Regions from separate parts of the Rhodoferax sp. XS2R6 genome, predicted to be linked through region 1. Evidence: predicted binding sites of a transcription regulator. Region 1 holds the regulator's gene; the other holds the start of a gene.
What was found. The regulator NrdR, encoded in region 1, represses ribonucleotide reductase genes. The targets are predictions, from matches to a motif close to CACNANATNTNGTG.
Positions count from the first base shown of each region.

Region 2: the regulator NrdR is predicted to act here: its motif matches at 11,013-11,026, upstream of AC097A_RS14125 (ribonucleoside-diphosphate reductase subunit alpha).

Region 1 is NZ_JBWMAY010000001.1:179,606-194,176, forward strand. Features, by position in the region: gene AC097A_RS00855 (DUF349 domain-containing protein) at 1-2,264, opposite strand, end outside; gene AC097A_RS00860 (transglycosylase SLT domain-containing protein) at 3,181-4,005, shown strand; ZMP/ZTP riboswitch at 4,024-4,152, shown strand; gene glyA (serine hydroxymethyltransferase) at 4,194-5,438, shown strand; gene nrdR (transcriptional regulator NrdR) at 5,539-5,988, shown strand; gene AC097A_RS00875 (GspH/FimT family pseudopilin) at 6,117-6,731, shown strand; gene pilV (type IV pilus modification protein PilV) at 6,725-7,315, shown strand; gene AC097A_RS00885 (PilW family protein) at 7,312-8,271, shown strand; gene AC097A_RS00890 (pilus assembly PilX family protein) at 8,264-8,848, shown strand; gene AC097A_RS00895 (pilus assembly protein) at 8,869-12,591, shown strand; gene AC097A_RS00900 (type IV pilin protein) at 12,610-13,116, shown strand; gene ribD (bifunctional diaminohydroxyphosphoribosylaminopyrimidine deaminase/5-amino-6-(5-phosphoribosylamino)uracil reductase RibD) at 13,198-14,316, shown strand; gene AC097A_RS00910 (riboflavin synthase) at 14,371-14,571, shown strand, end outside.
Region 2 is NZ_JBWMAY010000004.1:82,752-97,322, reverse strand. Features, by position in the region: gene AC097A_RS14190 (enoyl-CoA hydratase) at 1-108, shown strand, start outside; tRNA gene AC097A_RS14185 (tRNA-Met) at 134-210, shown strand; gene AC097A_RS14180 (hypothetical protein) at 456-635, shown strand; gene AC097A_RS14175 (hypothetical protein) at 639-1,577, shown strand; gene AC097A_RS14170 (hypothetical protein) at 1,631-2,026, shown strand; gene miaB (tRNA (N6-isopentenyl adenosine(37)-C2)-methylthiotransferase MiaB) at 2,123-3,463, shown strand; gene AC097A_RS14160 (DMT family transporter) at 3,564-4,463, opposite strand; gene ffh (signal recognition particle protein) at 4,460-5,824, opposite strand; gene AC097A_RS14150 (cytochrome C assembly family protein) at 5,902-6,705, shown strand; gene AC097A_RS14145 (PP0621 family protein) at 6,702-6,932, shown strand; gene AC097A_RS14140 (two-component system sensor histidine kinase NtrB) at 6,932-8,674, shown strand; gene AC097A_RS14135 (sigma-54-dependent transcriptional regulator) at 8,653-10,158, shown strand; gene ampD (1,6-anhydro-N-acetylmuramyl-L-alanine amidase AmpD) at 10,130-10,747, shown strand; gene AC097A_RS14125 (ribonucleoside-diphosphate reductase subunit alpha) at 11,124-14,048, shown strand; gene AC097A_RS14120 (ribonucleotide-diphosphate reductase subunit beta) at 14,170-14,571, shown strand, end outside.

The DNA of each region.
Region 1 (14,571 bases):
GGTGCGTAGCTGCGGTCCCCACGATCACCCCGGTCGTCGCGACGCGGGCCGCGGTCACCCCAGGGAGCTGCGGCGCCATCACGACCACCGCGTCCGGCACCGCCGTCTTTGCGGTCGCCAAATTTGCCACCACGACCGGGAGCGGCGGGTGCTTCTTTTTTCATGCCGGGGCGGTCGTCGCCACGCACGGCCACCACGGGTTTGGGTGCTGGCTTGGCAGGGGCGGCAGGCGCCACCGGGGCTTCCGACACAAGGGCGTCGGTCGACGTGTCGGCTTCTGCATCGCCATCCGCTATCGATTCAGTAGCTGCTTGCGCAGACTCGACGGGGGCTGGAGCCATATTCGGTGCCTCAGCAGCTGCAGACTGGGCTGCCTGCTCTTGCGCACCGGCAGCTGTCACTTCGGCCTGCGCCTGGGCTTGGCCTTGCAAAGCGGCTTCCAGTGCGGCCATGGCGGCGCGAATCGCCTGGGCATCGCCCGAGGCGTTGGCGGCTTCCAGTGCCTTGGCGGCATCCAGCACACTGCGGTCACGCGCGCCCAAGGCGGTTTCGGCCTTTTCACGCTCGGTGGTCTTGCGGTTGAAGGCGTCGTCGATAGGCTTGCGGAAGGCGTCCCACAGCTTTTGCTCCTGGCGGCGGTCAATCGGCACTGCATGGGCTTGTGCCTGCCAGCGCTGCTGCAGCGCCTTGACGGCGTCGATGCGCAGCACCGGCGCGGCGCCCAGCACCTTGGCTTCTTCGATCATGGCGTGGCGGGCGGCCAGGCTTTGGGCCTGCAGGGCTTCCAGCGGTGCCGCGGCGTTGGCGATGGCGGCTTTCCACAGCGGCTGCAGCTCGCCAAACACCTTTTCGCCCACGTGTCCACCTTCGCGCCAGCGGTCGCCAAACTGGTGCAGGATGCGGTTGAAACCCTTCCAGTCATCGTCCAGCGCGGTGCGGTTGGCCTCGGCCCAGGCGTTGACCTCGGCAATCAGCGCCAGGCGCTGGGCCTTGTGCTCGGCGGATTCTGCCTTGACCTTCTCCAGCCAGCCCTCGACCACCTTGTAGGCCTCGTTGCAGGCTTCGTCAAAACGCTTCCACAGCGCGTGGTTGGGCACGCCGCCTTGGTCGGTTTGTTTCCACTGGTCGCGCAGGGTGCGCAGGGTTTCCTGCATCTTGCGTCCGCCAATGGCTTGGCCTTCGGGGCGCTTAAGCAGGCCTTCGGCTTTGGCAACCAGCTCCTCGCGGATCTGGTCGGCGCGCCAGCGCTGCCAGCCTTCCAGTTCACCGGCGGCCGCCAGCGCGGCATGGGCCTGGTTTTCCAGCTTGCCGTCAATCACTTTGCCAAATTCCTTGAGCGCATTGCGCAGCGCATTGGCCGCACCAGTACTGGCTTTGCCGTGGCCCTCGGCCACTTCCTGTTCCAGCGTGGTCAGCGCGGCGCGCACGGCAGTGCTCGCCTGGGCGCGCACTTCGGGGTCCACCTTGGGTTTGGCCTGTTTAGCCGGTGCCTCGGCGGGCACGCCGCGCGCGGCGCGCAGTTCGTCCGCCCACACGGGCACGGGCGGCAAGGGTGCGCTGGCGTCGGCCGCAGCGGCCACGGCCAAGTTCAGGGCCGCCTGAAAAGCATCCCACACCACCAGCAGCTGGCCGCGCGAGGCGTCCAGCAATGGTGGGAATTTGAGGTCCACACTGGCCCAGCTGGCATGCGCCACCAGGGCGGTGGCCTGGGTTTGCCAGTGGTCCACGTCAACCCGCAGGGCATCCAGCGCGGCCTGGGCATCGCCCCAGGGTTTGGTGGACAGCACTTCAATCCGCTGGGCCAACAACACCGCGGCCTCACGCTGCACTTGCACCTGGTGCTGCAAGTCTTCAATGCCACGTACACGTTCGGCCAACTGGGTCTTCAGGGTGGCCAGGGGCTCTTTGCTCAGGGGCGCGCCGGCTTTGGCGGCGTCACGCTGCCAGGCCAGGGCGTCGGCAATATTGAGTTTGGCGGTGTCGATGAGGGCCTGGGCACGAGCCGCCCACTCCGCGGCCAGCAGCTCTTGCCCCTTGGAGCGCTTGGCTTCGTCCAGACGCTCGCGCACCAGCTTGGCGGCGCCCTTGTCTTTGACGCTGAGCTCGCGGAACACCTCGGCCAGCAGATCGGCGCCGGGGTTGCCCTGCAGCCACTCCCGGATGCGGGAGGCCCGGTCGCCTGCGGTCGCGGCGGTGAATGCGCCGCCGGTCAGGCTGTCCAGTTGGGCAATGTCGAGGTGTTTGGCGGAGTTGGACGAGGTCACAGTGGGTAGCAATCAGGGTTGGTAAACAAAAATACAGCCGGGTATTTTCGCCTCGAAATGCCCTGCCCCTTCCGTTTTTTACTGCACCACGGTTACCAACACCAAATTGTGCGGCTGCTGCACACCCAGATTTATAAGAAAATCAGCCATAACGCTCATGGAATATGCGCAAGCAGCTCCTTTATTGATAGCAAACAAAGGTGCCGAACTGGCTCCATGTCTTTGGCGACAAACCCTGACTTTCCCTAGAGAGACGCATATGCCTCTATATATAGAGACGCGTTCGCTTGGCGGAGCGTGTTCTGGGCAAAAGGCAAGGGCAAAAGAAAGCCCGACAGAAGTCTGAACAGACCGCTGCCGGGCTCGATGGCTGACCGAAGGTCCATGCCATCACGGGTTGTCGCAGGGGAGCGTACTGTCCCACCACGAACATGAAGCAATAGATTGCCTCCTTGGGGTTACCGGGGCCGCTTTATCACGGTGCCTGAAGCACGGACTGGCTACTGCCGGTAAAACGCCTGAATGTTCAGGCCCACGCAGTCTAGGCACGAGGCTCGGCAGTTTCAAATCAAAGTTTCAATGGCCTACCGTCTGTCGATTGGCGGCTTAAGGCCAATGCTCTAAATGCGCAAAACTGCCAATTTTTTGGCAAAAACAGCCCAAAAACAAACCAATAAATATATCAAATCAATTTGATATGGTTGACTGTGCATATAAAAGCCACCTAGAATCCGCCCATCCCAAGTTTTGACTAGGGATTACCCGCCCCGCTGCCGAACCCGGCATATTCAAATCGCTGCACATGTCGAGACGACGCCGCAGGATATTGATAGCGTACCAACCCAAACGAGGTGTCCGAACCGCCCCGCTGTATTGCAGCGCCAAGGTCCTGGCCCCCGCCAAAGAAGGAAGAGCTATGACAGCGACTCAACAATTCACCCAGGGCCTTCGCATCGTTGCGAAAGACATCGCCCAGGGTTTCTTCGAAATTACCCACAACGGCTTCGCCCTCCTCGGCTTGGCTGTCATGTTTGCCGCCATCACCCTGACGGCACGCCCCGAAATCCGCCAAGCCGGCGAACTCCAGCTCATGGGCTGGCTGCAAAACCGCCACGTGGTAGCCACCGGCATTGCCACAGAACCTGACGCCGTGGAGCGCGCCACCGCAGCCAACCCGCAGGCCCTGCCCAAGCAGCAAGCGGCTGTGGCGTTTTGGCTGAGCAAAAAGTACAGCGTGGCCCCCGAGCCACTGAGCGCACTGGTGGCCGAGGCGTATGAGATTGGCCAACGTACCAAGCTGGACCCCACCCTCATTCTGGCCATCATGGCTATTGAGTCGGGTTTCAACCCCTTTGCTCAGAGCCACGTGGGTGCCCAGGGCCTGATGCAGGTCATGACCAAGGTGCACAGCGACAAGTACGAAGGTTTTGGCGGCAAACATGCCGCGTTTGACCCCGTGTCCAACTTGCGTGTGGGTGTGAAGGTGCTGCAGGAATGTATTGCCCGCGCCGGCTCCATCGAGGGTGGCCTCAAGTACTACGTGGGTGCCGCCAACCTGGAAGACGACGGTGGTTATGCTGCCAAGGTAATGGCAGAACACGCCCGCCTGCAGTCTGTCGCCACAGGCAAACCCATGCCCTTGGCCGCGCCGCCAGTCACCTCAGTGCCTGTCAAGCTGCCTGCGCCCGAAACAGCACAGCCGGTTGGCGTGGAAAACGTCGCCCACCTGGCCAACTCCTGAGCGCGCTCGGTTAAACTCCTGCCTGCACGCAACTGGCGATAGGCGCCGGGCCCTTCAAGGCCCATTGGCGCTGACGTGGGACACCACTGGGAAGCGTGCCGCAAGCCTTTTCGGGCTTGCGATCAGCCGTTCGCCTGGGCAGCCCTGTGTCTTTCAGACCCACAGGCCCTTTGTCTTTTAGGACTGCCATGTACGACCGCAACATCCTTGTTGAACAAGCCGACCCCGAATTGTGGGCTGCCATCTTGGCCGAGAACGCGCGCCAGGAGCACCACATTGAGCTGATCGCCAGCGAAAACTACGCCTCCCCCGCCGTCATGGCCGCCCAGGGCAGCCAACTGACCAACAAATACGCCGAAGGCTACCCCGGCCGCCGCTACTACGGTGGCTGCGAACATGTGGACGTGGCCGAGCAACTAGCGATTGACCGCATCAAGCAAATTTTTGGCGCCGAAGCCGCCAACGTGCAGCCCCATTGCGGTGCATCGGCCAACGAAGCCGTTTTCCTGGCTTTCCTGAAACCCGGCGACACCATCATGGGCATGAGCCTTGCCGAAGGCGGTCACCTGACCCACGGCATGGCCTTGAACATGAGCGGCAAGTGGTTCAACGTGGTGAGCTATGGCCTGGATGCCAACGAAGCCATCGACTACGAAGCGATGGAACGCAAAGCACGTGAGACCAAGCCCAAACTCATCATTGCAGGTGCATCCGCCTACTCCCTGGCCATCGACTTTGAGCGTTTTGCCAAGATTGCCAAGGAAATCGGCGCCATCTTCATGGTGGACATGGCCCACTACGCCGGCCTGATTGCGGCTGGCGTGTACCCCAACCCCGTGCCCCACGCCGACGTGGTGACCTCCACCACCCACAAGAGCCTGCGCGGCCCCCGTGGCGGCATCATCCTGATGAAGGCCGAACACGAAAAAGCCATCAACAGCGCCATCTTCCCCGGCCTGCAAGGCGGCCCGCTGATGCACGTGATCGCCGCCAAGGCTGTTGCGTTCAAAGAAGCCATGGCGCCTGAGTTCAAGACTTACCAGCAACAAGTGGCCCGCAACGCCAAGATCGTGGCCGAAACGCTGACCGCGCGCGGTCTGCGCATCGTCAGCGGTGGCACCGACAGCCACGTGATGCTGGTGGACCTGCGCTCCAAGGGCATTACCGGCAAGGAAGCTGAGGCCGTGTTGGGCGCTGCCCACATGACCATCAACAAAAACGCCATCCCCAACGACCCCGAGAAACCCATGGTCACCAGCGGCGTGCGTATCGGCACCCCCGCCATGACCACCCGCGGCTTCAAGGATGAGGAAGCCCGCGCCACGGCCAACCTGATTGCCGATGTGCTGGACAACCCGCGCGACGAGGCCAATATTGCCGCTGTGCGTGCCAAGGTGCATGCCCTGACATCGCGCTTCCCGGTCTACAAGTAAGCCTTATGGCAAGCGCAGGCACTACTATTTTGATAGCTGCTTGCGCTTGTTTTATAAGGGCCAGAGCCCTATTTGGCACTTAATTGAGCACCCCTGCGCCATGAAATGCCCCTTCTGCAGCCATTCTGAAACCCAGGTGGTAGAGACTCGAATTTCGGAAGACGGGGACTTCATTCGCCGCCGCCGCCAGTGCGGATCGTGCGAAAAACGCTTCACCACTTATGAACGCCCGGACGTCAACTTCCCGGCCATCGTCAAAAAAGACGGTCGCCGCATCGAGTTTGAACGCGCCAAACTGCTCGCCTCCATGAACCTGGCCCTGCGCAAGCGGCCCGTGAGCACCGAGCAAATCGACAGCGCCATCGAGCGCATCGAAGAAAAACTCCTCAACCTGGGCCTGCGCGAAGTCCAGAGCACCCGCATCGGCGAACTCGTCATGCGCGAACTCAAAAAGCTCGACAAAGTCGCTTACGTGCGCTTTGCCAGCGTTTACCGGAATTTTGAGGACATTGATGAGTTCAAGACTTTGGTGGACGAGGTGAGTCGGTAGCCCTCACCACAGGTGCCGTTCATCACATGGGCCCGCCCGAATGTCGATTTTCAATGCAAGGATTGAAACACCCCGACTAATATATCCAAATGCCGAATGACAGACTCAAATTTTTCCGAAAGCGCTCCATGCTCCCAGCTCGAGGGAGAGCTTGTCGTTTGGGCCTGCATGGCTTCAGCCTCATCGAACTCATGGTCGTCATTGCCATCGTAGGTATTCTGATTACCTTGGCAGTTCCTTCTTTCACAGCACTCATCGCACGATCGTCTGTTACCAAGGCAGTGAATAACTTTATCTCCGATACGCGATACGCGCGCGGTGAAGCTATGCGCAGAGGCAAAAGCGTTGCGATTTGCAGGAGTAATAACCCTGCTGCTGCAGCGCCTGTGTGTGGAGTGGGTGACGGGCTAGCGGTCCTAGGCTGGGCCTCTGGTTGGGTTGTCTTCGTTGATGAAAACGGTAACGGCACTTTCAACAATGCCGGGGGAGACAGTGTTTTGCGTGTGCAGGAGCCTTTGACAGGGTTATCCGATTTTTTTGCAGTAGGTGCAGCACCACTTACATCGGCTGTCAGCACAGGTAACAACGTTGTCTACGATGGAACAGGCAGAGCAGTTGGACAACAAGGAAGATGGTTAGTCCATCCTTCAGGAGCGGCCGCCACAGACATCAGCTTTGCCAGAACTCTTTGCATGAATTCCGTTGGAAGAGTTCGGCTCGTCACGGGAGAAGCGGCATGCTGAAGCGCCCCTCTCATGCTTTACGAGCACCCCAAAAAGGCGCGACTTTAATAGAGATATTAATTTCCATTTTGCTTCTGTCATTGGGAATGATGGCCGTGGCGGGCATGCAGGCGTATTCCATTGCGGCACAAAACAATGCCATCTACAGGTCGGTCGCCAGTACGATGGCTAACGAATTGGCAGAACTCATCCGCTTAAATCCTGCCGGTTTGAATGCAGGAAATTACAACATTGCCTTCATGTCTCAGCAGCTCCCCGGGGCACCTAATTTAACGGCCTGCCCTGGAGTTGCAGATGCGGATACAGCACCTGCAGAGTATCCGTTTTGCAACAGTGCAGCCAATCTGGCTGCGTATGACATCACCAGCATACAACGCCGTGTTCGCAACAATTTGCCCGTTGGTGGGGTTCAAGTGGTTGCAAACGTGGCCGTAGCACCTGCCCGTTCCACGGCTGACATCTGGATTACATGGCAAGAGCCGGGCATCTTAGTCGCTGCAGAAGGCAATGCAGACAATTGCTCCGCGGCCTCAAAAGCGCTAGCAACATTGCCACGTTGCTTTTACATGCGGGTGCAATTATGAGCCGGAGTAAACACCACGTCCCGGTAAACAACGCCCGCACCAATTTGCGTCAGACTGGTTTTACTCTCATTGAGTTACTGATATCCATCACGCTGGGAATTGTGGTCATTGGGGCTATGTTGGTCATGTACACCACGGGCGCCTCAGCCACCCGCTACGCGGCAGCCCAAGGGCAAATGAACGAGGATGCCCAAATGGCGCTATCTGTCATAACCCAAGAATTGCGCAAAGCTGGCTACAACCCACGTCGCCCCACCGGGCCCACTGCAACCGCCGTGAACGATTTAGGCCAGGCGGGCTGGGGCTTATTTGCCTGCCCCAACGGATTTACGGACAACACGCCCATTTTGGTCAGTGGACTAACCTGCAATGCAGGAGGGAGTGGCGGGGCACTTGCTGTGGTGTCCGAGTCAGATTTGGTAAGCGGTAGAAACACTGCCGGCAATCTCCCCATGGATTGCATTGGCAACGGCATTGCTTCGCAGGGGATCTCCATTGCCGGTGGCAATTACTACACAACGCAATCTCGCCTCTATATCGCCAACAATGCGTTGAACTGCCTTGGTAGTGGTGGCGCCTTACCACGCCTTACCCTCAATCAGGTACCGCAAGTGCTCGCAGAAAATATTGAAAGCATGACGTTTATGTTTGGCATCGGCAGCCCGGCTGATAGCAAGATAGTTCAGGGCTACTACTCTGCTGCCGACATCAATGGCGTACCAGCAGATGCTGCTTTTGCAGCGCTTCCATCGGCGCTAGACCGCTGGAAAAAGGTTGTCGCCGCACGTGTATGCGTGGTTGTGAGAAGCGAAACCCCCATACTCCAAGATATCGAAACTGCTCCCTCCTATTTAGACTGCAATGACGATGTAGTAGCCATTGCGGACGGTAGGTCACGTCGCGCTTACCGCACGACCGTACTACTGCGTAACCATGGGGTAGGTTTTAATGACTAAACATGCCTCCCTGCAGCGCAGGCGCACTCAGCAAAGCGGCGTCGTTTTGGTTGTAGCCTTGTTGCTACTGATGGTGTTGACTATTCTTGCAAGCGTCTCGATTAGAGGCGCGTCATCTTCCGAGCAAATTGCGAACCAAGACCGTCTAAAAACCCTGGGACAACAGTCAGCAGAAGCAGCGCTGCGATATTGCGAAGCGCTGGTGCAGGCCTACGCAATGGACAATGCCAAAAGTGCCCCAAACCTTGGGGGACTGATTCCCAATGCGGCGCCAGGGGCTGGGGTTTTTAATTGGGAAATCAACGCGGCACAAAACTTCTGGGATAACGCGCCGGGTGCGAACTCACCGCTCATCGCGCCATTTGCTGCTGCCGGTGATGGCGTGGGCGGTAACGGCGCTTATTTCCAACGCCCTCCGGAGTGCATGTCTCAGTACACATCTGCAGGGAATACTAAAGTATTTGTTACCACAGCAAGAGGATTTGGACCCGAGGTTCCTGTAGCACCCAATCCGAAAAACGGAACACTGCCTGTAGGCACCGAGGTTTGGCTGCAATCTGTCATCACCATGAACTAACGCTCTCAGGAGAAAACATCATGAAACACTCCGCTCTACGCAGCATCGCAGTTGCTTTAGTTTTGGCACTGAGTAGTTCTTTGGCACTCTCTGTCGTCGCACAAGCGCCTTTACTGAACAGTACCGCAGCTGTGCGGCCCAATATTGCCCTCGTGTTTGACACCTCGGGATCCATGGATTGGGAGTGCGTTTACGCCAAACACGTTACCGACGTTTTCATCTCCGAAAATGCCACGTTGTCTGGGCTGACGGACAACTGTCTTGCCACTAATGACATTCGCCACGCAGCCCCGGTTAACAATTATTTGTTCTATAACCCCAAAATCAGGTATGCGCGCAGTTACACCGCCACAGGTACTTTGCAGGCGAATGCGGCCGTAGGTGCAACCTCTGTGGTCACCCTGTACCAGCCCAAATCTGGGCAAGATCCCACGACCTACACCTCATCGGCACAGTTGACCAACGCCGCCAATTATGACAGTTACCAAGTAGTTACTACAGGTTTCAAGTTAAACGGTGGAACAACAACAACAACCAATATTTTTGGCCCCCACGGCGGCAGTCGTACGGATTGCGCTGGTGCTACCTGTACGTTGGCCGAAGAGCGACAAAACATTGCTAACTGGCGTGCCTACAACTTTGACCGGATGGCAGCTGCCAAAACTGGAATTGGTGGTGCCTTTGCAAGCCAGACCGACAACTTCCGATTGGCCTATGGCACGATCTACGGATCTCCCAACACCATTCAAGACTTCGGACTTGCTAAAACTGCGTTTTACTCTTGGCTGAACGCGCGCAACTCAGGGGAAGGAAGTGGAACTCCTTTGCGCGCAGCCCTCAACCGGGCGGGCATTTATTACAGCAGTACGTCAAACACCGGCCCCTGGGGTGCAAACCCATCTTCCCCTCCCAGTGGGGAGACTGCCGCCAGCCACCTCTCTTGCAGGCGCTCCTTTACGTTGATGATCACTGATGGCTTCTATAACGATGGCATTAGCGGAGTAGAGTCCAGGCCCAATGTGGGCGATGTAGATGGTCAGGCTGGCCCCATTCACACCCACGCCACCGCCACACCTACACAAACCTACAAATACACTCCGGGAAACACCTCCGACGCAAGGAATACCGGGAAGTCTGACAAAACCAATGGGGGCACCGGCACCAGCCACACCTTGTCGGATGTAGCGCTGAAATATTGGGTCACGGATTTGCGCTCAGATTTGTTGAATGACTATGGCTCTGGAGGACCTAGCGCCCCCCCCTTCTGGCAAAACATGACATCCTATATGGTCAGCTTTGGGGCTGCAGGCAACATGACGGAGACTGCTGTAGCCAACGCCAAACAAGGCGCCTTGAACTGGGCAGTTCCCGTGGCGAATCAGCCGACAACCATTGACGACATGCGGCATGCCGCGCACAACGGAGGCGGAGAGTTTCTGAAGGTCAACAATGCGGTGCAATTTGCCACGGATTTGGGTAACGTCATTGGTAGTATTGCAGGGCAGGAGTTTTCGCAGGCGGGCGTAGCCGCCTCTGCGGTCACGCTGACTACAGGTACCCAGAAGTTTGTACCGTATTTCACCAGCGGCTCCTGGTGGGGCAACCTGGAAATGGTGAACGTGGCAACCCAAGCCAGGGTCTGGCAAGTCATTGCAACCGATAGCAATGGTCAGCCCACAGGGGTCACGACATTCCCAACGGCATATACCAGCCGCAACATACTAGTGTGGGTAAACGCAGCAACCCAAGCAGTTGCTTTTAATCCAACCAACGTCAACAACGCCACCTACAGCCTCAAAGGTACCAATACCAATATGCAGATGGCCACTGCGGTCACTAATGACGTTATTAACTTCCTGCGTGGTGATCGCGCTAACGAAGGAACCACCTTGCGCAAGCGCCAGGCTATTTTGGGTGACATCGTTAACTCAACCCCTGCATTCATCAAAAACAACACTTACCCAGAATACAACCTTCTACCGAGTGGAACACCGGGGCAAGGCGATTTCTCAGCCTATATGGCAACCAAAGCAGCTCGCACGGAAGGCGCACTATTTGTAGGCGCAAACGATGGCATGCTCCACGCGTTTGCCGAAGGCTACGCCGCGAATACACCAGGGCGCGAAATTGTAGCTTTTATGCCGCGTTCGGTGCTGGGCAAGCTGGAGTCCCTGAGTACATCAGGCTATTCTTACGCGCACACTTTTACCGTGGATGGTCCCATCACGGAGGTCGATGCTTACGTCACCACGCCCAATTTGACCTCCAGTGGATCATCACTGGGATGGAAGAACCTGATTGTGGGAACCACAGGCGCAGGTGCCAAAGCGGTTTACGCCTTGAATGTCAGTGATCTGACCAATATGAATAGCAAATCGGTTTTGTGGGAGATCAACGCCGACCCAGCGTTTCCCCTCATGCCCGGTAACTCCACCACCTCTTTTTCTGAATTGGGGCATGTCCTCTCCCCCGTTCAAAGCGGTACCACCACCGGCGGAGAGTGGATCTCTGTTTTTGGCAATGGCTATGACAGTGCTTCAGGGAAAGCCAGTCTTTTCATCGTAGAAACAGCCACCGGCAAATTGTTAAGGCGCTTGGATACAGATGCCACCACAGGCAATGGTCTTGGTGGTGTGCGTTTGGTACTCAATGCCAAGAAGCAAATTATTGGTGCCTACGCGGGAGACCTGAAGGGTCGTTTGTGGAAATTTGACCTAAGTAACAGCAGTCCTGCAAGCTGGGGATTGGGCAATGGTGGCGTAGCTCTGTTTACTGCCATGAATGGAGCCATCCCCCTGCCCATTACGGCCCAACCCGCTGTAATGGAGCGGACGGATCAACCAGCCTACACCCCAAGCTATCTAGTGACAGTGGCAACGGGCAAATTGTTCGAGTCAGGCGACACCGCAGTACCGAGTGCCGCCCAAGCTGCCTACGGCCTGTGGGATCGCCAGCCATTCGGCTCCAGCGGAGCAGATACGATCAGCGACTCCACTCTGGAGCCTGTGACACAGACTTTACAGACACCCTCAGCCAGTTTTTCGTATGTAGTGCCGAGTTATGCCAACGCCGGGGTTACCGCTATCGACTGGACAACGCGGCGTGGTTGGAAAATCGTATTCAATATGGCGGAGCGCCCCGGGCAGCGCGTGATTGACGCGGTGGAACAAATCCTGCAAGTCGTCAAGATTGATACGGTCACGCCTGATGCCAGTGCATCCAGTTGCAAAGCATCCAAAAGTAATGGCTTGAACTTGGTCATTGATCCCTTGACCGGCATTTGCCGGGTTGGAGGAACCCTGGACACCAACAACGATGGGCAGATTGATACTGCTGATGCACAAAACATATGTGGATACACCACTCTGTCGGATGGTCGAGACGTGATATTGATGCTGCTCGATAGCTCCAATTTGGATACGGGACTGCGAAATGCGCAAAGCTCTTCAGGCGGTACGAATTTCCGTGCCGGAGATGGGCCAAGCCAAAACTGTCAAAACAGCGCTACATACGCGGCTGCACATCCGTCTGAATGCTCTCCGACCTGCCAGAACAATCCAAGCTACGCGAGCGCGCATCCCGAAATTTGTGGCACCTGCATGACCAGCACAAGTTATGCTACTGCCCACAAAGCGGAGTGTTGTGCTCTTCCCGAATATCGCACGGCGAACCCTTCAGTCATATGCGAAGGAACCACACTCAACAGGTCTTGGCGTCAACTCTTTCTCCGTACCAACAATTAAAACCAAGGTTCAACTGAAATGACACCAGCACTTCCAATGGCGGCCACTGCAAAGCCACGTGCCACAGCCGGTTTCACTCTGATAGAACTAATGATCGTGGTGGCAATCATTGGCATCTTGGTATCCATCGCATTACCTTCCTATCAAAGCTATATTCAGCGCGGCCATCGCGCTGCTGCGCGTGCGCAGCTCATGCAGGCAGCGCAATATATGCAACGCTTCTATGCCGCCAACGACAATTACAGTGTTGATCGAGCCAATGCAAATACAGTTTGGGCGGTGATGCCCGCTGCACTCCGCCGCGCGCCCGCGGATGGGGCACAGGTGTATGACATGGCCGATACGGGAACCAACCCAAGCGCAGCCACTGCTACGACGTTCACCCTGATCATGCGCCCCATGGCAGGTCGAGCCATGGCGACAGACCTCTGCGGGGGTCTTTCAATCACACAAGCAGGTGTTCGTGGCGTAACGGGGTACGCTGGAGCAGCAACTGCAGCGCAAATAGCAGAATGCTGGCGTTAGCTCAAATCAAAGCCGTCATTCAACGATGCTCCCTTCCAATGCCCTCACGTGTGACAAGCTTTCACGAGAGGTAATGTCCATTTGATTTCCACCGCTCTGCGTAGCGCAACTGCGGCTCTCTATATCTCGAACCCGAATCCGCGTGTAGGCTGCCTCATCACCAAGCCAGATGGCATACCCCTCGGCCAAGGTCACACCCAGCGCGCCGGCGGCCCCCACGCCGAAGTCATGGCCTTGCGTGACGCAGCAGCCCAAGGCCACTCAGTGGTTGGCGCTACGGCCTACGTCACCCTGGAGCCCTGCTCGCACCATGGCCGCACCGGCCCCTGCTGTGATGCGCTGGTCCAAGCAGGCATCAAGAAGGTAGTCGCCACCAACCTGGACCCCAACCCTCTGGTCAGTGGCCAAGGCTTTGCACGGCTTCGCGCCGCAGGGGTTGAAGTGGAGGTCTTGGACCCCACCGATCCGCTGGCCATCGCCTCGCGGGAGCTCAATATCGGTTTCTTCAGCCGCATGGTCCGCAAGACGCCATGGGTGCGCATGAAGGTGGCTGCCTCCTTGGATGGCACCACGGCGCTGGACAACGGTGCCAGCCAGTGGATTACCTCCGCTGAGGCGCGTGCCGATGGCCATGCTTGGCGCGCGCGGTCCTGTGCCATCTTGACTGGCATAGGTACTGTGTTGGCGGACAAGCCGCGGCTGGATGTGCGCCTGGTGGAAACACCGCGCCAGCCCCATCTGGTGGTGGTGGACAGCGACTTGCAGACGCCGCTGGACGCTCCTTTTTTTATAGCTGGTCGCGCAGTATTCATCTATGCTGCAACCCCAAATGATGCCAAACAAGCGGCTCTGGAAGCGTTGGGGGCCAAAGTGATTTACCTGCCCGGCCACAACGCCCAAGGCCAGCCTACGGGTAAGGTGGACTTGGCCGCCATGATGAAAGACCTGGGCCAGCGCGAAATCAATGAGCTGCATGTGGAAGCGGGCTTCAAACTCAACGGATCGCTGGTGCGCGAAAGTTTGGTGGACGAGTTCGTGGTCTACCTGGCGCCCAAGCTGCTGGGCCAAGGCGCGGGCATGTTCAACATCGGCCCGCTGACCGAGCTGGCACAGGGCGTGACGCTGGATTTCAAGTCCACCGAGATGGTGGGGCCCGACTTGCGCATCGTCGCGCGCGTGCAAGGGCGTGACGCCTTCTAGGGTTTTGCCACGGTGGGGACCTGTACCCTGCCCTTTCCCTGCGAAAATGCCACTATGTTTACAGGCATCATCACCGGCGTAGGCCGCATTTCCGCCGTCCAGGCTCTGGGCGAATCTGCAACCCATGGCAAGCGCCTCACGATTGAGACGCCCACCGGTTATCTGGACGATGTGGGTTTGGGCGACAGCATTGCGCTCAACGGCGCCTGCATGACGGTCACCACCTTCGATGTGGCCCAAAAACAGTTCACCATC
Region 2 (14,571 bases), on a different contig from region 1:
ATTGTGTTTGAACGCCGCCTGTTCCACGCGCTGTTTGCCACCGCCGACCAGAAGGAAGGCATGGACGCCTTCGTGAACAAGCGCGCAGCCCAATTTACCCACCAATAATTTTTGGTCTATAATTCTGGGCTTCGGTCGTATAGCTCAGTTGGTTAGAGCGCAGCATTCATAATGCTGATGTCGGTGGTTCAAATCCACCTACGACCACCAAATTAAAAACCCGTAATTGTTCACACAATTACGGGTTTTTTCATTCTGGCGACCGGCCCGTACCAGGCCGTCGTTGCCCCAGACATACAATTTCTGAAAACGATGCCATAACGCATCGTTAGCCTCTTTTAGGCCTAAATGAAAGTAGATCTCAGGTGTGGAATCCCGAACAAGTGGCAGCAACAGCCACAGCAGTCCTTGTTGAGTACCTTGGTGTAGCCGCTCAGTTCGTTGTGGACGATGCCATGGAAGCCACAACAACAGGAGACAGCTTGCTACAGGCCAGCGAAGAAGTTCACCTGCGCTCCTTTTTGATCAACCTGCTCCAACAATTGCCAGCCGGCTTGCCCAGTGAGCGCATTCGCCAAGCTGTCTTGGAGCAATGTGGTCACAAAACACTCGCCAACATCCAACAGAAGAAGTAACCCATGAAAACCATCTCTATCAACCGCAATCTGATGATCGGCCTCGTAGCCATCATTGCGTTTTTTGTACTGCAGGCAGTCGGCGTGCTGACCATGGGACGCTACACCGAGCGGGAAGTCGTCGAGGTGGCTCGAAAAAATACCGTTGCACAGGTTGGTTTGGCTGAACTGTCTACCTTGGCGCAGCAGATTCGCCGATACGAAAAAGAGTACTTTATTTACGTCGACAACCCTGAGAAGCGCGCGCAGTACCAAAAAGAGTGGACAGGTACGATGGAAAAAATAAGCACGTTGCTGAGCCGCATGCGCGCGAATACGGACAGCGCCCTGAACGGGGATGATGTCACCCAGGTCGAAAAATGGGCCGGTGCCAGCGCGTTCTACGCAGCAGAAATGACCAAAGTGTTTGCCGAAGTAAATGCCCGGGCCGACAAAATTCAACAAGAAACAGCACAAGCGCAAGCATTGGCAGCAGAAGCTGCGACCAACAGCAAAGGTGCCAAAACCAAAGAGGTAACACCGCCTGTGTCGAGCACACGCATGCTGATGCCCGATGAGGCCAACGACCTCATCAAGGCTGGCAAGGATCGCTTTTCTGCGGACCTGATCAAAGGCGTGGCAGAAACCTTTACCCAAAAGAGCCAGGCCACATTGGCACTGACCACCGTGACCAATGAGGGTTTTAACAAGATGATTTATGGCGTGATGGCCACCGTGTTGATTGGTATTGCCATTGGTATCTATCTGTTGATCAGCCTGCCCAAAAGTGTGTCTGAGCCTATTCAGACGTTGACAGAGATGGTCGACGCACTCAGCCGCGGAGAGTCCGCCAAGCCCGTCGCCAGTATCAAAGTTCAAGAGTTCAAAAACTTGTCTGCTGCCGTGGAGCGCATGCGCATTGCGCAAGAATTGATGCTGCAGCGCCTTAAAAAGTCCCGCTGAACAGCAAGGCCGGTAAAATCGGCGCCTTCCTCCACAGCCTCTGGATACACACCATGAACCGCTGCATTCGCGCCCTGAGCGCACTTTCTCTGCTGGCCGCCCTGCCCCTGGGCGGCATGGCGCAAACCAGCCCCACAACCCAGGTGATCACGGACAGCACTGGCACGGTGGCTGTGGCGGTGCGCACCTTCCCGCCCAAATCCTTGCGCGGCACGCTGCAGGTACTGGCACCGCCCGAGGTGCTGCTGAACAACAAGGTAGCGCGCCTCTCGCCCGGTGCCCGCATCCGAGGCGCCAATGGCATGCTGGCCATGTCGTCCGCCATGGTAGGCCTGACCCTGCCCGTGGTCTACCTGCTGGAGCCGCAAGGCATGTTGCATGAAGTGTGGGTGCTGACCGAGGTGGAAGCCAAACTCATGCCCACCGCGCCGGCCTACTCCACGCAGTAAGCGCCACCGCGCTACTTTCAAGCCAAATCGGCTTTTCACCCTCGCCAGTACTGCGCGAGAAGCTCCTTTATTCATAGCATTTCTTCGGGATACATCATGTCCAAAAAAGTCTTTATCAAAACCTTTGGTTGCCAGATGAACGAGTACGACTCGGACAAGATGGTGGACGTGCTGGGCGCAGCCCAAGGCTACGAGCCCACACAAAACGTGGACGAGGCGGACCTGATTTTGTTCAACACCTGCTCGGTGCGCGAGAAGGCGCAGGAGAAGGTGTTTTCCGACCTGGGCCGCATCAAGCACCTGAAGAAGAAAGGCGTGCAAATTGGCGTGGGCGGTTGCGTAGCCAGCCAGGAGGGCGCCGAGATCATCAAGCGCGCGCCCTATGTGGACGTGGTGTTTGGCCCGCAAACCCTGCACCGCCTGCCCGAGCTGCTGAACCAGCGTCGCCTGCTGGACAAGCCCCAGGTGGACATCAGCTTTCCCGAGATCGAGAAGTTCGACCACCTACCACCGGCCAAGGTGGACGGCGCCAGCGCGTTTGTGAGCATCATGGAAGGCTGCTCCAAGTACTGCAGCTACTGCGTGGTGCCCTACACGCGCGGCGAGGAAGTGAACCGCCCATTTGAAGACGTGCTGGTGGAGATTGCCGGTCTGGCCGACCAGGGGGTGAAAGAGGTCAACCTGCTGGGCCAGAACGTGAACGCCTGGCGCCACACCATGGGCGGCACGGGCGAGATGGCCGACTTTGCAACGCTGCTGGAATACGTGAGCGACATTCCCGGCATCGAGCGCATCCGTTACACCACCAGCCACCCCAACGAGTTCACGCCCAGCCTGATTGCGGCCTACGACAAGCTGCCCAAGCTGGTGAGCCACCTGCACCTGCCGGTGCAGCACGGCAGCGACAAGATCCTCATGGCCATGAAGCGCGGCTACACCGCCATGGAATACAAGAGCACCATCCGCAAGCTGCGCGCCATCCGGCCCGACATGTCGATCAGCTCGGACTTCATCGTCGGCTTCCCCGGCGAGACCGACGACGACTTCGCCAAGATGATGAAGCTGATTGCCGACGTCGGGTTTGACAACTCGTTCAGTTTCATCTTCAGCCCGCGCCCCGGCACCCCCGCAGCCAATCTGCACGACGAAACCCCGCACGAGGTGAAGCTGGCGCGCTTGCAGGAGCTGCAGGCCGCGATCAACGCCAACATCGCCCGCATCAGCGACCAGCGTTTGGGCACGGTGCAGCGTATTCTGGTGGAAGGTGCTTCCAAGCGCGACAACGGCGAACTGATGGGCCGCACCGAGTGCAACCGCGTGGTGAACTTCGCTGGCCAGCCGCGCCTGGTGGGCCAGCTGGTCGATGTACGCATCACCGAAACCCGCAGCTACACGCTGCGCGGCGAGGTACTGACGCAGGAGCTGGTGGGCGCCTAAGCCTGCACGACTTGACGCGCCAGCAGCGCCCTCAATTGCTATTATTTCAGGAGCTGCTTGCGCAATACCGGTAAGGGCTAGAGGCTGATTTCATCCAAAATCAGTGCTCCGGCGGCTCCGCCGATGCTCGGCTTTCGTGCGCCGTGAGCAAGGCGCCCGCAGCACCACACACCGCAATCAGGCCCATGCCCACCAGTGACCAGTGGTCGGGCACATGCGAGAACAGCAACCAGCCGCCCAGCATGGCAAAACCGATCTGCGCATACATATAGGGCATGAGGGTGGCCGCTGGCGCGCGCTTGAAGGCCAGGATGAACAGAAAGTGGCCGACCGTGCCCATCACGCCCATCAACAACAAGCCGCCCCACACCGCAGGTGCCGTGATCTCGACCCACACCCAGGGCAAGGCCAAGGCCGGCAACAACGCGCCCACCCAGCCGGTATAAAACTGCATGGTCATGGGGTCTTCGGTGCGCGCCATGCGGCTGGTGAGCAGCTGAAACCCCGCGTTTGCCACCACCACGCCCACGGGGAACAGCAAGGCCCAGGTGAAGTCTTGCCCACCCGGGCGCACGATGGTCAAGGTGCCGATGAAACCACCGGCCACCAGCAGCTTGCGCAGCGGCGACACGGTTTCGCGCAACATGCGCGCCGCCAGCAGCGTGACCACCAGGGGGGTGATCAGCACAATCGCCGTGAACTCGCCCACCGGCATGTGTTTGAGGCTCAGAAAGGCCAGCAGGCTGGTGGTGAGCAACAAAACACCACGCGCAATGTGCAGCCCCAAATGCCGGGTATGCAACAGCGCCCGCCCACGCTGGGGATACACCGCCACCGTGGTGGCCACGGCCTGAAACAGGTAGCGAAACCCAATCGCCATCATCAGCGGCACGCCCAGCGACACCCATTTGGTGGTGGTGTCCAAGACCGCGAAACAGGCCATGGCCAACACGGCCAGGCCAATACCCGCCAGGGTGTTGGGGCTGGGGGATGAACTCAAAACGGCATCTTGGGCATGCCTTTCATGCCCCCCATGCGTTTCATCATCTTCATCATGCCGCCGCCCTTCATCTTCTTCATCATGTCCTGCATCTGCTCAAACTCTTTGAGCATGCGATTCACCTCTTGCACCTGCACGCCCGCACCGGCAGCAATACGGCGCTTGCGCGTGGCCTTGATGAGGTCGGGCTTGCGGCGCTCCAGCGGCGTCATGCTGTGGATGATGCCTTCCTTGCGCTTGATGTCTTTTTCGGCCTTGTCCATGTCCACCTGACCGGCCTTGGCCGCCATGGCGGCAGGCAGCTTGTCCATAAGGCTGGCCAGGCCGCCCATCTGTTTCATCTGCTGGATCTGGGCCAAGAAGTCGTTCAAATCGAAGCCCGCACCACTCTTGACCTTGTCGGCCAGCTTCTTGGCGGCTTCGATGTCCACGCCGGCAGTGACCTGCTCCACCAGCGCCACGATGTCGCCCATGCCCAGGATGCGGCCCGCATGGCGCTCCGCGTCAAACACCTCCAGTCCGTCCAGCTTTTCACTGGTACCGGCAAACTTGATGGGTGCGCCCGTGACCTGGCGCACCGAGAGGGCCGCACCACCGCGCGAGTCACCATCCGTCTTGGTCAGGATGATGCCGGTCAGCGGCAGCGCTTCCTTGAAGGCCCGGGCGGTGTTCACCGCGTCCTGGCCCTGCATGGCGTCCACCACAAACAGCGTTTCCACCGGGTTCAGCGCGGCGTGCAGGTTCTTGATTTCCAGCATCAGCGCTTCGTCAATCGCCAAGCGGCCCGCGGTATCCACCAGCAGCACGTCGAAGAAATGTTTTTTAGCGTAGTCCAGCGCGGCGCGGCCAATGTCCACCGGGTTTTGGTCTGGCGTGCTGGGAAACCACTCCGCACCGGCCTGCGCCGTCACGGTCTTCAGCTGTTCGATAGCGGCCGGGCGGTACACGTCGCCCGACACCGTCAGCACCTTCTTTTTGCGCTTCTCGATCAGGTGTTTGGCCAGCTTGGCCGTGGTGGTGGTTTTACCAGCGCCCTGCAAACCGGCCATCAGGATGACGGCAGGGGGTTGGGCCGCGAGGTTGATGTCACTCACGCCCTCGCCCATGGTGGCGGCCAGCTCGCGGTTCACGATGCTGACCAGCACCTGGCCGGGCTGGAGTGAGCCCAGCACTTCCTGGCCCAGGGCCTTGTCTTTGACGCGGGCGATGAAGTCGCGCACCACGGGCAAGGCCACGTCGGCCTCCAGCAGCGCCATGCGCACCTCGCGCAACATGTCGGTGACGTTGCTCTCGGTGATGCGGCCTTGGCCACGCAGGTCTTTGACGAGGCGGGAGAGTTTGTCGGTGAGGGCGGAAGCCATAAGACGTATTCCGGCAAGCGGAACCTGTGGTGAGGGCCAGCCGGGGCTGGCAGGGAGCAAAACGCTAAACTGTGGGCATGATTTTAGCCAGTGCGTCCCCCATCAGCCTGACCCTGTCGGTTTTGGCCGCCAGCGCCTACGCGTGGACGGCTCTGCGTGCGGCCCATCTGTCGGTGGGTGCGGCGCGGGCCTGGGTGGCCGTGGCCTGGGTGCTGCATGGCGTGGTGCTGGCCTGGGGCCTGCTGGGCGAGACCGTGCATTTCGGGTTTGCCCCCGCGCTGTCGGGCACCGCCTGGCTGGTGGCTGCGGTCTATACCGTGGAAAGCCAGGTGTTCCCCCAGCTGCAAACCCGCTGGGCCCTGGCCGCCCTGGGGGCCCTGGCGGTGGTGCTGGCCTTTGTGTTTCCCGGCACGGCCCTGTCGTCCTCAGCCTCCATCTGGCTGCCCCTGCATTTGTTGTTGGGCGTCGCCAGCTACGGCCTGTTTGGCACCGCCGTGGTACACGCCTGGTTCATGACCCGCGCGGAAACACGGATTCGCCAGGCAGCCGATCCGCACAGTGGCTTGCCCTTGTTGACGCTAGAACGGTTGACCTACCGCTTTGTCGCGGCAGGTTTTGTGCTGCTGAGTGCCACGTTGGTCATGGGCTTTGGGTTTGGTGATGTGGTGTACGGGCCGGCCCACGCCTGGCGCTGGGACCACAAGACGGTGTTTTCCGTGCTGGCCTGGCTCACCTTTGCCGTTTTGCTGGTCGGCCGTTACCAGTTTGGCTGGCGCGGCAAGCAGGCCAACCGCATTCTGTACACCGGCACGGTTTTGCTGCTACTGGCCTATGTGGGCTCGCGGTTTGTGCTCGAAGTGGTTTTGGGGCGCGGTGCATGAAGTATTTCATTGTCTTGGCCGTGGTGTTTCTGGTGGCCTGGCGCTGGCGCAGTGCGCGCAGTAGCACCCTGGAGCACAAGCGGCAGCAGAAGACCCAAGCGCAGGCGGCGCCAGCGGACATGGTGGCCTGCCGCCAGTGCGGCCTGCACTTGCCAGAATCTGAATCGCTCCGTGGCCAACACGGTGTTTACTGCAGCCCAGCGCACCGCCAAGCGGCGGAGGGGTGATGCCCACCAACGCGCTTCCCGAGCACTCGTGGTTCGGCCCGGCGGCGCTGGAGCCCACGCCCGAGCCCCCCGAGGGCACCCAAGAGTTCTCACGCCTGTGGCAAGCCTTCATGACGGCGCGACTCACGCTGGGCTTGGTGTTGCTGGTACTGCAAGCGGGTCTGTATGCCACAGGGTCGGCCCAAAGTCGCACCCTCATCGGGATCTGCGCCGCGTACTTTCTGGGCACCCTGGCGGCAAAACGCTTGGTACGTCCGCGTTACCTCGGCCAGGCTTTCAACCGTGCCTGGGGGGTGCTGATCGGGCTGGACATTGGCGTGTTCTCGGCCTTGCAATGGCTACAGGGCGGCAACCTCAACTACACCCCCCTGTTTGCACTGCCCATTTTGCTGGCATCGGTACTGGGGTCCTTACGCTTGGCGCTGGGTACCGCGGCGGGGGTCAGCATGCTGCTTCTCGGCGGTACCTTTTGGATGTACAGCGACGCCCCTGGAGATGCCACCCCAGCGTTTGTGCAAGCGGCGTTGGCTGGCGCCGGTTATTTTTTAATTGCACTGCTGGCCAATCAGTTGGCGACCCGCCTGGCCAGCGAGGGAAAACGCGCCCGCCTGAGTCAATTGGCAGCGACCATCCAGCGCCAGGTGAATGAGCTGGTGATTGAGTCCCTGCCCGATGGGGTGCTCATTGTGGATGCGCAGGGCCTGGTACGGGCCGCCAACCCCGCTGCCCGCATGCTGCTGGGCAGCCCGCAACGGCCATTGCGCTCGGCCATGTTCGACCTCAAAAGCAGCCCTGCCTGGCAGCCCTTGCTGCACCTGACCCGCATGAGTACAGGCACCGGCCGCGCCCAACAGGCAGAGGTCACCATCCACCACGCAGACAGCGGGCCGCGCCGGGTGATGGTTCGCACCAGCCTGGCGGCACCACAAGGCATCGCTCAAGACAGTTTGTGTGTTCTGTTTCTGCAAGACCAGCGCGAGCAGGAAGCCCGCTTGCGCACCGAAAAACTGGCCAGCATGGGGCGACTCTCCACCGCGGTGGCGCACGAGATACGCAATCCGTTGGCCGCCATTGCCCAGGCCAATGCCTTGCTGGACGAAGACATCAGTGACCCACGCCAGAAAAAACTGACCGCGATGGTGTCCCAAAACGCCAAACGGCTTGAAAAAATCGTGGATGACATCCTCAACGTGTCCCGTGTGCGCGGCAACGATCCCGCCTTGCTGGCACAGCACATTCTTTTGCACGAGCTGGTACACCGCATTGCGTCGGATTGGGGACAACAATCGGGGTACCTGCCTCAGTTGCATATTGAAGTCGACACCGAAGCGCTCCCGGTGCACTTTGATGCGGATCACCTGCGCCAGATTCTGGTGAATCTGCTGGAAAACGCACGGCGCTACGCCAGCAAGCGTGCCACTAGCATCCAGGTACTGAGCCAGCGCTATGACCGCGTAGCACGCGTGACAGTGTGGAGCGATGGAGCCCCCATGGACGCGTCTGTGCAACGCCACCTGTTTGAACCGTTTTTCTCCTCCGAGAGCCGCTCCAGCGGTCTGGGTCTGTATATTTGCAGAGAGCTGTGCGAGCGCCATGGTGCCACCCTGGCCTACCACCGCAGCGCGCAGCCTATGGCGGGCCAAGCCACCGACGGCAATGCGTTTTCGATTACCTTGCCACTGATCGAGGACACAAGGCCAAACGACAATACGGAAGCACCATGGCAAACCTCCCTGTACTGAACGACGCGCGCATTCTGGTCATTGACGATGAACCAGACCTGCGCACGCTGTACGAGCTGACGCTGCTGCGCGAGGGTTACCGTGTAGAGACCGCCGGTAGCGTGCAAGAGGCCAGGGACCAGTTGGGTCAACAACGTTTTGACGCGATCATTACCGACATGCGCCTGCCCGATGGCTCGGGCACCGACATTCTGGCCCAGTTGCGGGCGGAGCAGCGCCCGGAGCGCTGCGTCGTGATTACCGCCTATGGATCTGCTGAAAACGCCGTGGAGTCACTCAAAGCCGGGGCGTTTGACTACCTCTCCAAACCGGTTGACCTGAAACAGTTTCGCGCCGTCGTGGCCAACGCCCTGCAGGGCAATGCATCCACCCCACCGGTCCCGTCACGCAACCCGACCCTGAAAACATCGCACAGTGGCGCCACCGCCAGTGCGGAAGCCGCGCTGGCCAAAATGGTCGGCACCTCCGGCGTCATGACGCAAGTGAAGGACCGGATCGTCAAGGTGGCCCGCAGCATGGCCCCGGTGCTTATCCGCGGTGAATCGGGTACCGGCAAAGAGCTGGTTGCAGGCGCCATCCACGCCAACAGCCACCGCGTCCAGGGACCCTGGGTTCCCGTGAACTGCAGCGCCATTCCGGAGAACCTGCTGGAAGCCGAGTTTTTTGGCGCCCGCAAAGGCGCATACACCGGTGCGAATCAGGACCGCGTCGGCTTTTTCCAGGCCGCCCATGGTGGCACCTTGTTTTTGGACGAAATTGGCGACCTGCCCCTGGCCATGCAGTCCAAGCTGCTACGCGCGATCCAGGAACGCAGCGTGCGGCCCCTGGGAGCGTTACAAGAAGAGCAGGTGGATGTCCGCATCGTCAGTGCCACCCACAAAGACTTGGCGGCCGAAGTACAGGCCGGACGGTTTCGACAGGACCTGTATTACCGCCTCAACGTCATCGACATTTACATCCCCCCTCTGCGCGAGCGCTGCGAAGACCTGCCAGCCTTGTGCCGGGCCCTGTTGATCAGGATCGCCGCTGAGTCCGGCATACCAGCACCTCAGCTGTCCGCCCCCGCCCTGGCGCAAATCTGCACACTGCCCCTGCCGGGCAATGTCCGGGAGCTGGAGAACGTGCTGCACCGCGCCATGGCGCTCTCCGAGGGGCCGGTACTTGAACTCGACACCCATGCGCTGAACACGCAGCCACAAGCTCTGCGCGAGGAGCCAGAACAGCCCGCGGCCCCGGACATCGCAGCGGCGCTTGCCCCGCCCTTACCTTTGGCAAGCAGCCTGGCAGAGTCCATCCCGAGTGACTTGCAAGTGCATCTGGATCGGATTGAGCGCGACATTCTGGTGCGTACCCTGCGTGAAACCCGCTTTAACCGTACCTCCGCAGCCCAGCGACTGGGCATCAGCCTGCGACAAATCCGCTATCGAATGGCTCGCCTGCAAATTGACGTCCCCAATGCCTCCGACGAACCCTCCGATGCCTGAAGAAGCACCATCCTTATGGAAAGAGGGCTGGTATCGCTTCGCGCACCAATGCGCCTCGCCCAATTTCGGCCCGCGGCCCGCCGGAGCATTGATCGATCTGGTGGTGCTGCACTCCATCAGTCTGCCACCCGGACAGTACGGCACCCCCCATGTCGCAGAGCTGTTCACCAATCGGCTGGATTGGGAGGCCCACCCTTACTTCAAGTCCATCGAAGGTCTGCAGGTGTCTGCCCATTTTTTCATCACACGACAGGGGGACCTTTGGCAGTTCGTGAGTTGCAAGGACCGCGCGTGGCACGCGGGGGTCTCCGCCTACCGAGGAAGAAGCAATTGTAATGACGACTCCATCGGCATTGAACTGGAGGGTCTGGAGGGGGACACCTTTGCACCAGCACAGTACGAGACATTGCAATCGCTGATTCCAGCCCTCAGCACACACTACCCGGTGCGCCACATTGCGGGCCATGAGCACATTGCGCCCGGACGCAAAGAAGATCCAGGCCCGGGCTTGCGATGGGACCTCTTGCGCAAAAGCCTTGGCTTTTCAGATGCGTGTTATCCACCCAGCACACGCAAGCAGCCTGGCTGAAAATATTTTTTTAGTGTCAATTTGATAGGGTTTTCCAGCCACGCACTGCGCTGGTTTTGCAAGAGGCGCTGATTCCATGCGCCTTTGCCGACCAAACGCGCTCGCAGAACGCGTCAAACCTCGCGATCGCCCCCCAAAGCTCCATTTCACGCGCGCCTCCCGATACTGTTTTCCGGCATGTAATCCGCATGCCCCAATAGCAAGACCCTGCCAAGCGTCAATAGCAGCCTGTACACTACCTGTAGTGGCTTGCCTCCACCATAGACCCCAGATATAGTGTGTGCTGTTAGTGAAGACGACTGGCCCACGCAAGCAATAAGGGGCCGTTCATGCGCAACGACAAGCCCCAAAAAATACCGATTTAGACGAGGAAATCATGGAATCTGTTTCTACCGCAACGCCCACCCCCTCCAGCACGCTGCTGACTGCCCACAGCAGCAGCAACGCCGAAGGTGGCATGGCCAACACCCTGGCCCACTACCAGATCATTCGCCGCAACGGCGCAGTGGTTCCCTTCGAGCCCAACAAAATTGCGGTTGCCCTGATGAAGGCATTCCTGGCCGTGCACGGCACCCAGGGCGCGGCCTCGGCCAGTGTGCGCGAAACAGTGGACGGATTGACCCAGCAGGTCATTCGCGCACTGATGCGCTCTCGCCCCGGTGGCGGCACCTTCCACATTGAAGATGTGCAAGACCAGGTCGAGCTGGGCCTGATGCGCGGCGGCCACCATGAGATCGCCCGCGCCTACGTTCTCTACCGCGAGCGCCGCACGCAAGAGCGTGCCAAGCAAGTGGCACAAACAGCACCAGCCTTGCCCACCATCCACGTGCTGGAAGGCGGTCAGCGTATTGCATTGGACTTGAACCAGCTGCAATCCCGCATTGAAACCGCATGCTCGGGTCTGGGCGCAGATGTCAAAGCCGACCCCATCGTCGCCGAAACCATGCGCAACCTGTACGACGGCGTACCCATGGACGAGGTCTACAAGGCCTCCATCCTGGCCGCCCGTACCCTGATCGAAAAAGACCCGGACTACACCTACGCGACAGCGCGTCTGCTGTTCCACACGATTTCCCGCGAAGTGCTGGGGCGCGATGTGGCTCAGGCCGACATGCAAGAGGCTTACGCCGACTACTTCCCTGGTTTTATCAAGCGCGGCGTGGATGCCGAGCTGCTGGACGAAAAGCTGCTGCAGTTCGACCTGAAGCGCCTGGGTGCCGCCCTCAAGGCCAGCCGCGACCTGCAATTTGATTACCTCGGTCTGCAGACGCTGTATGACCGCTACTTCCTGCACGAAGGCAAGACCCGCATCGAATTGCCCCAGGCTTTCTTCATGCGTGTGGCCATGGGCCTGTCGCTCAACGAGATCGACCGCGAAACCCGCGCCATCGAGTTCTACGAAGTGCTGTCCAGCTTCGACTTCATGTCCAGCACACCCACGCTGTTCAACAGCGGCACGCTGCGCTCGCAACTCTCCAGCTGCTACCTGACCACCGTGCCCGACGACCTGGACGGCATTTACGAGTCCATCAAAGAAAACGCGCTGCTGTCCAAATTTGCCGGCGGTCTGGGTAACGACTGGACCCGTGTGCGCGCCCTAGGCTCCCATATCAAGGGCACCAACGGTGAATCCCAAGGCGTGGTCCCCTTCCTGAAAGTGGTGAACGACACTGCCGTGGCCGTAAACCAGGGCGGCAAGCGCAAGGGCGCGGTGTGCACCTACCTTGAAACATGGCACCTGGACATCGAAGAGTTCCTGGAACTGCGCAAGAACACCGGCGACGACCGCCGCCGCACGCACGACATGAACACCGCCAACTGGATCCCCGACCTCTTCATGCGCCGCGTGATGGAGAAAGGTAGCTGGACCCTGTTCTCGCCCTCCAACGTCCCCGACCTGCACGACCTGTTTGGCGCCGACTTCGAAAAGGCCTATGTGGCCTACGAAGCCAAGGCCGCCCGCGGCGAGATCAAACCCTCCCGCACCATTGAGGCCAGCGACCTGTGGCGCAAGATGCTCACCATGCTGTTTGAAACCGGCCACCCCTGGATCACGTTCAAAGACGCCTGCAACGTGCGTTCGCCCCAGCAGCACGCTGGTGTCGTGCACTCGTCCAACCTGTGCACCGAGATCACACTCAACACCAGCGACACCGAAACCGCAGTCTGCAACCTGGGCTCGGTCAACCTGCGCCAGCATTTGAAAGACGGCAAGCTGGACCACGACAAACTCAAGCGCACCATCGCCACGGCCATGCGCATGTTGGACAACGTGATCGACATCAACTACTACGCGGTCAAGAAGGCACGTGATTCGAACATGCGCCACCGCCCCGTGGGTCTGGGCGTCATGGCCTTCCAGGACAGCCTGTACGCCCTGCGCATCCCTTACGCCAGCGATGCTGCCGTCCAGTTTGCTGACGAATCCATGGAAGCCATCAGTTACTACGCCTACTGGGCGTCTACGGAGCTGGCCCGTGAACGCGGTCAGTACTCCAGCTTCAAGGGCTCGCTGTGGGACAAGGGCATCCTGCCCCCCGACACCCTGGACATGCTGGCCCAGGCCCGTGGTGGTTATGTGGAAGTAGATCGTTCCTCCACCCTGGACTGGGACGCCCTGCGCAAGAAAATTGCCGCAGACGGCATGCGCAACTCCAACTGCGTAGCCATTGCCCCAACTGCCACCATCTCCAACATCATTGGCGTGGATGCGTCCATCGAACCCTGCTTCGGCAACCTGTCGGTGAAGTCCAACCTGTCCGGTGAGTTCACCGTCATCAACAGCTACCTGGTGCGTGACCTCAAGGCCCTGGGCCTGTGGGACGACGTGATGGTGATGGACCTGAAACACTTCGACGGATCGCTGAGCCCCATCGACCGCGTGCCCCAAGAGATCAAGCAGCTCTACGCTACCGCGTTTGAAGTGGAAACCCGTTGGTTGGTGGAAGCTGCCGCACGTCGCCAGAAATGGATTGATCAGGCGCAATCGCTGAACATCTACATGGCCGGCGCATCGGGCAAGAAGCTCGACGAGACCTACAAGCTGGCGTGGTTGCGTGGTCTGAAAACCACCTACTACCTCCGCACCATGTCGGCCACCCACGTGGAGAAATCCACGGTCGCCGCGGGTCGCATGAATGCCGTGTCGTCGGGCAACGATGCACAAGGCTCCACCAAAATGTCCAGTGCATTGGAAGCCGCAGCAGCTGCAGCACAAGCGCAGATGGAGTTATCCAGCAACGCCGCAACCGACATCAAGTTCTGCGGTGTGGATGACCCCACCTGCGAGTCCTGCCAGTAACAAGAGAGGCGCATCGCAAGCACCATTGCGATGCAATTGAGCAACACAAATGGGCGGCGGAATGCATGACTTCTTTTCAATTCATTTCGCTGCTCTCATAATCCGCTGATTGGAATCATCTATGTTGACCTGGGACGAAGAAGTCAAGCCCACATCGCCGAGCAACTTTGCGCGCAACCCGTCTGAACAGCTGTCGGTTGCGCAGGCATCGGTCACTCCAGTTTCCGTGCAGACACCTGCTGCTGTAGCCGCTGTTATGCAGACCGGCACACCACGCCGCATCCGCGCCGATGACAAACGCATCATCAATGGCCAGACCGATGTGAACCAGCTGGTGCCCTTCAAGTACAAGTGGGCTTGGGAAAAATACTTGGCTTCCTGCGCCAACCACTGGATGCCGCAAGAAGTCAACATGACACGCGACATCGCCTTGTGGAAAGATCCCAATGGCCTGACCGAAGACGAACGCCGCATCGTCAAACGCAACCTCGGCTTCTTTGTCACTGCCGATTCGCTGGCGGCT